Regions from separate parts of the Glaciibacter psychrotolerans genome, predicted to be linked through region 1. Evidence: predicted binding sites of a transcription regulator. Region 1 holds the regulator's gene; the other holds the start of a gene.
The links. Region 1 encodes LexA, which represses DNA repair genes until DNA is damaged. Its sites were predicted from a motif close to TCGAACANNTGTTCGA; they were not measured.
Positions count from the first base shown of each region.

Region 1 (4,788 bases):
ATCGGGCCGCGGCGTGAGTTGAAGAGCGCCGTCGAGGCCTTCTGGGCCGGCACGATCACCGCGGACGAGCTGGAGAGCACCGCCGCCGGATTGCGCGCTGACATTCGGGAACGCCTGACGGGACTCGGGCTGGGGCGCGCCGATTCATCGATTCCCGAGACGTTCTCCTTCTATGATCAGGTTCTCGATGCCCTGTGCACCGTCGGGGCGCTGCCCGAGCGCTTTGCCTCACTCCTGGGCGCCGATGGCACGATCGACCTCGCCGCCTACTTCACGCTGGCACGGGGAGATGGCGAAAACCCGCCGCTCGAGATGACGAAATGGTTTGATTCGAACTACCACTACCTCGTGCCTGAAATCGGGCCTGAGACGCGTTTTTCACTGGCCAGCGACCGGATCGTGCGCGAGTTTGTTGAGGCGAAGCAGGGCGGATACCTCACCCGCCCGGTCATCGTCGGCCCGGTAACCTTCCTCCTGCTCGCGAAGCCGAGCGATGCGGCGCCGGAGGGGTTCCTGCCGCTGGATCGGCTCAGAGACCTCCTTCCGGTCTATAGCGAACTTCTTGGTCGGCTGGCCGAAGCGGGAGCAGAGTGGGTTCAGCTTGATGAGCCGGGGCTGGTTTCAGAGAGCATCCCTGTGCCCCGTGCCACGGTGTTGGCGGCGCTTCGCCACTCGACCGACACCCTCGGTCATCTCTCTACGCGGCCGGCGATCTTTGTTGCCGCGCCGTACGGCAGCCTCGACGACGCGTTTCCGGTTCTCGCCGACGCGCCGATCGAGGCCGTCGGGCTTGACCTGGTGCGGGGCCAAACGCCGTTTGATCTCTCGGGACTCGGTACGAAGACACTGGTGGCGGGCGTGATCGATGGCCACAATGTGTGGCGCGGCGACCTCAACGCCGCATTCGACACGGCGCAGGCAATCGCGGCCCAGGTTGCGCATCTCGCGGTGTCGACCTCGACCTCCCTGCTGCACCTTCCCCACTCCATCGACGACGAACCGGCGTTGGGAGACGGCCTCCTCAGTTGGTTGGCCTTTGCCGACCAGAAGGTTGCTCAGGTGACGACTCTTGTGCGGGGTCTGGCTGACGGCAAGGCTGCAATTTCACCGGACCTGGCCGCCGCCGCTGCAGCGCTACAGTCTCGCCAGGATGCACCGGGTGTGCGCGACAGCAGCGTGCGTGCGCGCGCGGCGGCGCTGACCGGAACCGACTTCACACGCGGGTCTTACGAGCACCGTGTTGAGGCACAGGATGCTGCACTCGGACTTCCTGCACTGCCGACCACCACAATCGGTTCGTTCCCGCAGACCACCGACATCCGTCGAGCGCGCGCCCAGCACCTGCGTGGAACGCTCTCAGCCGAGGACTATCGCGGTCTGATGCGTGCCGAGATCGCACGGGTGATCGCCCTACAGGAACAGATCGGGCTCGACGTGCTTGTGCACGGAGAGCCGGAACGCAACGACATGGTGCAGTATTTCGCTGAAAACCTCGAGGGCTTTGCGACCACGGCCAACGGCTGGGTGCAGTCGTACGGATCTCGGTGTACTCGCCCCTCGATTCTGTGGGGTGACGTGTCGAGGTCGGCTCCGATCAGCGTCGATTGGGCGAGCTACGCTCAGAGCCTCACGGCTAAGCCAGTCAAGGGCATGCTGACCGGACCGGTGACGATTCTGGCGTGGTCGTTCGTGCGAGAAGACCAGCCACTCGGCGACACGGCGCGGCAGGTCGCGCTGGCGTTGCGCGATGAGATCGCCGACCTAGAGGCCGCAGGAATTCAGATTGTCCAGGTCGACGAACCGGCGCTCCGGGAACTTCTTCCGCTCAAGCGGGCGAATCAGGCCGCCTACCTCGACTGGTCAGTGGGAGCGTTCCGTCTGGCGACGGCGGGCGTCTCGGCCGCCACCCAGATCCACACCCATCTGTGCTATTCGGAGTTCGGTGTCGTCATCGATGCCATCCGCAACCTGGACGCCGATGTGACCAGCATCGAGGCGGCACGCTCACGGATGGCGGTCGTGGCCGATCTCGGCACGAGCGGCTTCGATCACGGGATCGGTCCGGGCGTCTACGACATCCATTCTCCGCGTATTCCCAGCGTGGCCGAGGTGGTCGATCTGCTCGAACGAGCCCTCACAGCGCTTCCCGAGCGTCAGCTCTGGGTGAATCCGGACTGCGGGCTGAAGACGCGCGGCTACGCCGAAACCGTCGAATCGCTCACCAATGTGCTTGCGGCGACACGGCAGGTGCGCGCGCGAGTCGCCGGTTAAGCACCGCGAGTCTGCGGGAGTTGGTGCCTCGGTCAGTGGGGCAACCAACCCCTGCAGACTCGCGGAAAAAGGCGCGGCAGTCGAGGCGAGCTAGACCGAGCGCAGTACCGCGACGATCTTGCCGAGAATCTCTGCGTGGTCGCCCATGATGGGCTCGAAGTTCGTGTTGCGGGGGAGCAACCAGGTGTGGCCATCGCGCTGACGGAACACCTTGACAGTGGCCTCGTTGTCGAGCATTGCAGCGACGATCTCGCCATTCTCGGCCGTCTTCTGCTGACGCACGACAACCCAGTCGCCATCGCAGATTGCGGCATCGATCATTGATTCACCGACGACCTTGAGCATGAACAGGTCGCCCTTGCCCACCAGCTGGCGGGGGAGGGGGAAAATCTCGTCGATCTGCTGGTCTGCCGTGATGGGGACGCCGGCGGCAATGCGGCCAACGAGCGGAACCATCGCGGCATCTCCGATCTGGATCGATCCACCCAGGATGTCCGAGTCGCCGGGCGCACCCGATGTGTCGTCGCCCGATTGGGGCAGTTCAATGAGGATCTCGAGAGCCCGGGGGCGGTTGGGGTCCCGCCGCAGGTAGCCGCTGAGTTCAAGCTGGTTGAGCTGGTGGGTGACGCTCGACAGGGATGCAAGGCCAACCGCGTCGCCAATCTCGCGCATGCTTGGCGGATAGCCCTGGCGGCTCACGGATCGCTGGATCACGTCGAGAATCGCGAGCTGTTTCTCGCTCAAGCTCTTGCGACGTCGGGTGCCGCCCTTGTCGCGCGTATTGCTGCTTTCTTTCGCCATCTCAATGCTCCTCGCGCCGATGAATCTGCCGTTGGACCGGCTGTCGCCCTGTCGAATTCGAGAGTCTCAGCCGGGGCTGTTTCTCGGGAATGTCGGTGGTATCTGGTTGTGTTCGAGCCGTCAACAAAACTGTAACCCCGTCCGCCCCGAAAACAAACACTTATTCGAGTGTGTTGCGGCCGATTTTTCGAAAATATCCGTAAACAAGGTTGATTGTTCGAAGAATCGAATATATATTCGGAACAAAGATTCGCATCCGGCTCTCCCGGCCGAGAGTCGGATGCGTACTTACCAGGAGGTTCACCATGAGCACCACTGCTCCGCACGGATCCATTGGCACCACCCGGCTGCGTCTGACCCGGCGCGGTCGCCTCGTCTTCAGCACACTCGCGGCGGCGCCGCTGGTCGCCGTGGTTCTTGCCGCAGCGCTGAACGGCGGCGCGGCGCTCGCCTCGGGGGCCGGCACGAAAACTCACACGTTCTCCTACGTCACAATCACGGCAGGCCAGTCGCTGTGGCAGCTGGCCGAGCGTCTGGCACCGCACGACGATCCGCGCGACGTGATCGCCGAGATCGTTGCCCTGAACCAGCTCGACTCGGCCGACGTGGTCCCGGGGCAGCGCCTCGCGCTTCCCGCGTCCGACTAGTACATCCCGCCGGGCACGCGAACGCGGCCGGCGGAAGGGTGCGGGAGGTAGCCGGACGTGCCAGCACCAATGAGTCGTACTCGTTTGCAACTCAGAACTGCCCGGTACCATTGCACGGGTGACCAGCCTCAATGACCTTCCCCTGCGCGACAATCTGCGTGGACTCGTTCCCTATGGCGCACCGCAGCTTCACGTTCCGGTGGCCCTCAACGTGAACGAGAACACTCACCCCATTCCCGAGGCTGTGGCGCACCACATCGTCGCATCGTTGGCACGAGCGGTACTCACGGTCAATCGGTATCCCGACCGCGAGTTCACCGAACTGCGCGAGAGCTTGGCAAATTATCTCGGTCACGGACTGACAGCCGAGAACATCTGGGCAGCGAACGGCTCCAATGAGGTCTTGCAGCAGGTTCTGCAGGCGTTCGGTGGCCCGGGCCGCACCCTTCTCGGTTTCGACCCGACCTATTCGATGTACTCCATTTTGGCGTCGGGAACAGACACCCGGTGGGTGGCCGGCGAACGCGACGCCGACTACGAGTTGTCGGCCGACACCGCGGCCGCCTGGGTGGCGAAGACGCAGCCCGACCTTGTCTTTCTCTGCTCGCCCAACAACCCCACCGGCACACCGCTCGCGCTCGAGACGATCGCGGCGGTCTACGACGCGACCGACGGAATTGTCGTCGTCGACGAGGCCTACGCGGAATTCGGCGGGGCGGAGGCGCCAACGGCGCTCAGTCTGCTCCCCGGGCGCGAACGGCTTGTGGTCTCCCGCACCATGAGTAAAGCCTTCGCCTTTGCGGGCGCGCGGGTGGGCTATCTGGCCGCCGATCCTGCGGTGACCGATGCCCTTCGTTTGGTGCGGTTGCCCTACCACCTCTCCGCGCTCACCCAGGCCGCAGCAACGGCCGCCCTTGATCACACGGCCGAGATGCTGGCGATGGTCGACGACATCCGGGTTCAGCGCGACCGTATCGTGACGGAATTGCGTGACCTGGGGTACCGGCCGTACCGGACCGGCAGCAACTTCGTGCTGTTCGGCGGCGTCGAAGATCCAGGTGCGACGTTC
Region 1 is NZ_JACCFM010000001.1:226,270-231,057, forward strand. It holds gene metE (5-methyltetrahydropteroyltriglutamate--homocysteine S-methyltransferase) at 1-2,271, shown strand, start outside; gene lexA (transcriptional repressor LexA) at 2,362-3,072, opposite strand; gene HNR05_RS01080 (LysM peptidoglycan-binding domain-containing protein) at 3,378-3,719, shown strand; gene HNR05_RS01085 (histidinol-phosphate transaminase) at 3,838-4,788, shown strand, end outside.

Region 2 (4,788 bases), 1.4 Mb from region 1:
TTCTCACTGACCATCGCACGGTGGCTCTTCACGTCGATAATCGAACGCTCAAACGCCGGGATTTACACCACTCCACGGGACGTGACCCGGTGGGCTGTTCTCGGGATTGTCTCGCGTGATTTCGACGAGCTCAATCGGCGGATTGTTGGTCGGTCTTGTCGGGACCCGTTGGTCGTTCCGAACCCGTTGGTAGAGCGTGTCGAGACCCGTCGTCGTTCCGAACCCGTTGGTCGAGCGTGTCGAGACCCGGTGGGCTGTTCTCGGGATTGTCTCGCGTGATTTCGACGAGCTCAATCGGCGGATTGTTGGTCAGTTTTGTCGGGTCCCGTTGGTCGTTCCGATTCCGTTGGTCGAGCGTGTCGAGACCCGGTGGGCTGTTCTCGGGATTGTCTCGCGTGATTTCGACGAGCTCAATCGGCGGATCGTCGGTCGGTCTTGTCGGGTCCCGTTGGTCGTTCCGATTCCGTTGGTCGAGCGTGTCGAGACCCGGTGGGCCGTTCGCGGGATCGTCTCGCGTGATTTCGACGAGCTCAATCGGCGGATCGTTGGTCGTTCTTGTCGGGACCCGTTGGCCGTTCCCATCCCGTTGGTCGAGCCCGTCCCGCGGGCGGTCGGCGGATTGTCGGTCGAGCCGGCTGCCGCGGGGGCACACCCTCGAGTCACGTGGCGTCTGCCGCCAGGGGTGTGGCTGGGTGGAGCAGATTGATGCTGCGGAGTTGAATTGGGGTGCGTGTCGAGTCGATGTCTTCGGGTGGGACGAGCCAATAGGTGGTGCCGCGGCGTTCGATGTGCCAGCCATTGTTGTGAAGCAGCAGATGGTGGAAATAGCAGAGCAGTATTCCGACGACGAGGTCGGTGGTGCCATGGTCGTCGACCCAGTGTTCGATGTGGTGGGCTTCGGTCCAGGAGGCGGGTTTGTCGCAGTCGACCCACCGGCAACCGTCGTCGCGGGCGGCAAGAGCCGCGCGTTGCGCGGTGCTGAAGAAACGTTGTTCGCGTCCGACGTTGAGGGGTTGGTCACCGCGGCCGAATTGCACGGCCACGTAGCCAGCGCAGACGTGGCGTTCGACAGTATCGAGTGAAACCGAAACGCCGTCGATGTGCCCGAACCCGCCCGGACGCGCGGTTTGTTGTTCTTCGTTCGGTTCGAGGTTCGGTTGGCCGCCCGGATTGTGTTCCACTTCGTGCCCGGGTTTGTGGAGCGGGGTCACTGCAATGGAGTGCTGCGGGTCTGTGTTCTGTGGGTCGGTGGTCTGCAGGTCGGTGGTCGTCGGAAAGACGGAATGCTGCGGGAGGGTGGCCCGAGGACTGGTGGCCTGGCGAGCATTGGTCTGCTGGGCAGTGGACTGGGGTCCGGCAGCGCGAACATCGGCAGCGGCTTGTGGAGCAGCGGCCTGTGGAGCAGCAGACTGTGGATCGGTGGGTAGGTCGGTGGCGTTGACGTGCACGGTGACGGTGGGACGGCGGCCGAGGAGCACAGTGTGCGGGTCGGTGGCGGTGCCGAGGCGCAGCAGGGTGAGGATGCCATCTGCGGTGATCTGGTCGGTGGTGCGCGGGTCGCTCCTCAGTGCTTTCGCTTGGGCCTGGGCGACCGGGTCGACGAAACGCGGTCCGCCCCGGCGAGGGCCGATGAGTGCTTCGACGATCACTTCGATCTGCCGTCCTTGTTCGGGCGCGAACAGTCCACTGGTGCGGTACATGCCGTCGGCTTGCTTCCAGAGGCGGAAGAATCGTTCGCCGTATTGGGTCTTCTCGCGGCGGGCGATACCCGCGACGTCGAGTTGATCGCGCAGCACCCGAGCCCTCTTCCAGAGCGCGTCGGCGCTGAGCGTGCGCGCCTCTTCGATGAGAACCAGCGCGGCGGCCGCAAGCTTCTCGGCTGGCACGCCCGGACCGGTTTCGCCCAAGCCCTTGCGGATTGCCGCGGCAGCATCGGCTGACAGAACGCTCGCGTTCAAGGCGGCCGACACCTCGGCCAGCCAGGACAATGCGCTCGGCACCAGCGGCGGAGTCGCAGACTCGTGGTCGTGGTCGTGGTCGTGGTCGTGGTCGTGGTCGTGGACGGTGGTGGTGGCCTCGGGATCGGCTCCGTCGTCATTCGGTTCAGACGCGGACTGTTCCGCCCGCTCGGCCGCCTTGGCTTCCAACGAGGCTTCGAGCGCGGCGGCCGTCGCCGCAGCTGCGGCTGCGGCCGCGGCCGCGGCGTCGGCGGTATCGGCGAGCATCACGCCCAGGCTGACCAGTTTCACCGCGTCGGCGTGGGTCGTTCCGGTGGTCCTTTCGATCATGACCTCGGCGCTCCCGAACCCGTGCCGCCGGGCTAAGCCCCGCTGGCCGAACTCAGGCTTCGAGCGCAGTGCAATCTCACCCGCCGCCCACACCGCGTAGGTGTCGGCATGCCGTCGCAACGTCGCGATCAGGCCTTGCGCGCCAAGCAAATCAGTGTCGGAGAGGCTATGGAACGCGCCAACACCATCACCCAGTTGGGCGACCGCGGCAGCGGATTCCCTGAGTTGATCGGTGAGTTTCTCCATACACCCAGAGTAAATCAAAAAGAACACAAATACGAGAGATTCTCATGATCTGTGGATAACATATTCGAATCTCATGTTCTAGTGAGACGGTGCGATGCTGGCGAGACCGTGCGATGCCAGTGGTACTGGGCAGGGCAACCTCGGCGTTGGCTCGCCCTCGGAGAGTGTGAATCCTGCGCTCAGGTCGTCTAGGGCGTCGGGGTCGGCGTGGGCGTTCCTGTTGACGTCGGGGTCGGCGCCAGCAGATCGGGCCACCACGCAAGGGCCAGGGGGTATCCCACGAATGACGCGATGTCGAGAATCCAGTGGGCGATCACGAGCGGCATGACGCGGCCCCATCGTGTGTACGCCCAGCCGAAAACGACACCCATCGCAAAGTTGCCGAAGAACGGTCCGATGCCTTGGTAGAGGTGATAGCTGCCGCGCAGTGCGGCGGCCGACAGAATAATAGTCCAGCGTGACCAGCCCAACTGCATGAGCCTGGTGAACAGGTAGCCGATCACGATCAGCTCTTCGAGGAGCGCCGCTTGGAGCGCCGCGAAGATCAGGATTGGAATCGTCCACCAATATGTCTCGAGCGGCGACGCATCAACCGCGACGGTGAAGCCGAATGCACGACCGGCCAGATAGAGGCCGAGTCCAGGAACACCGATCACGACAAGCAGTGTCAGCCCGCCGAGCAGATCTTTACCCGGTCGCGTGAAATCAAAGCCGAGGCTGCGAAAGACGTTCTGGCCTGGCCGCCACAACAGATACAGCACGAGTGCCACCGGCATGAGGCCGAAGAAGCTTCCAAGCAGCTGATAGGTGAAGTCGAGCCACTCGCGAGTCGACTGCGACCCATTCAAAGTGGCCGTCTGCGAGGCGAGGGGGATCGGCTCGGTCAGCCGCGCAATGATCGAAATGATCGAATAGACGGCGGATGCTCCGAGCGAGAGCCCGAGCACGATCGCTATCTCAAGGTAGGTCCGCTTCTTGGTTGCCTCTGGCCCATACGTCACGCTGCAATCTTCGCATCGATCACGTGGGGACGGCGTGATTGGCTGCTACCGACTGCAGCGCGATGTTGCGTCTGGCTGCAGGTGATCGCAGATTTGTGGGAATCCATGCAAAATTCATGCGAAAACGTCGCCGCGACATAACATTTTGTCGCTCAGTTTGGAATTCAGACCCCCCTCTCTTTAGGGTCGTTAACTATCTAGCGTGGGTATTCCGGCGAGAGTCGGGTATCCACGTACATTTTTTTGCACTGGAGGAATATTGAAGATCGGACGCCTGGCAGCCGCGGGTTCACTCGTCGCTGCTACTGCACTGATTCTCTCGGGTTGCGCCGTTCCGCGCAGCTCAGAGGTCATCGGTGGCACCTCAATCAAGGTTGCATGGAACGACCCGCTGCAGGAGTACAACACCCTGACGTCAACGGGTAACGCTGCAACGAACAACAACATCTGGTACCTCGCCAACCAGAGCTTCAACTATTACAACAGCAAGAGCGAGCTGGTCAAGAACACCGACTTCGGAACGTACAAAGTCGAATCCGAGGATCCCCTCACTGTCAAGTACACGGTCAACAAAGACGTGACCTGGTCTGACGGCACCCCCGTCGACGCCGCAGACCTTCTGCTGACCTGGGCCGCCCAGACCACTCACCTCAGCAACGTTGAGGCTGAGTACGACGACGAGGGCAACGTCACCAACCAGGATGCACTCGACAAGGGTGTCTTCTTCGACGGCGGTGCAACCCCCGGAGTCGGACTCGACCTCGTCAGCAAGACTCCGACCATCGGCGACGACGGCCGCAGCCTGACCCTCGTCTACGACGAGTATTACGTGGACTGGGAGCTGGCCTTCCCGGTTGGCGTTTCCGCACACGGTACTGCGCAGCTGGCGTTCCCCGACAAGAAGTACTCGGGCGCCGACGCAAAGAAGGCCTTCATCAAGGCTGTCCAGGACAAGGACACCACGTTCCTGAGCACATTCGCGAAGGCGTGGAGCAACGACTACAAGTTCCTCGACATGCCGAAGGAGAAGCAGAAGACGCTCTCCAACGGCCCGTACACGATCACGGACCTCAAGGATCAGCAGTACGTGACGCTGACCGCGCGCAAGGACTACACCTCCGGCCCGTCGACCAAGTACCAGAAGGTCATCGTGCGCGTCATTCCCGACCCGCAGGCACAGATCACCGCTCTTCAGAACGGTGAAGTTCAGATCGCCGCCGGCCAGCCCACCGCTGACCTGCTCACACAGATCA
Region 2 is NZ_JACCFM010000001.1:1,638,036-1,642,823, reverse strand. It holds gene HNR05_RS07650 (HNH endonuclease signature motif containing protein) at 660-2,534, opposite strand; gene HNR05_RS07645 (CPBP family intramembrane glutamic endopeptidase) at 2,723-3,535, opposite strand; gene HNR05_RS07640 (ABC transporter family substrate-binding protein) at 3,795-4,788, shown strand, end outside.
Region 2: a site for LexA is predicted at 2,587-2,602, ahead of HNR05_RS07650 (HNH endonuclease signature motif containing protein). Genes of this name have one in related genera too.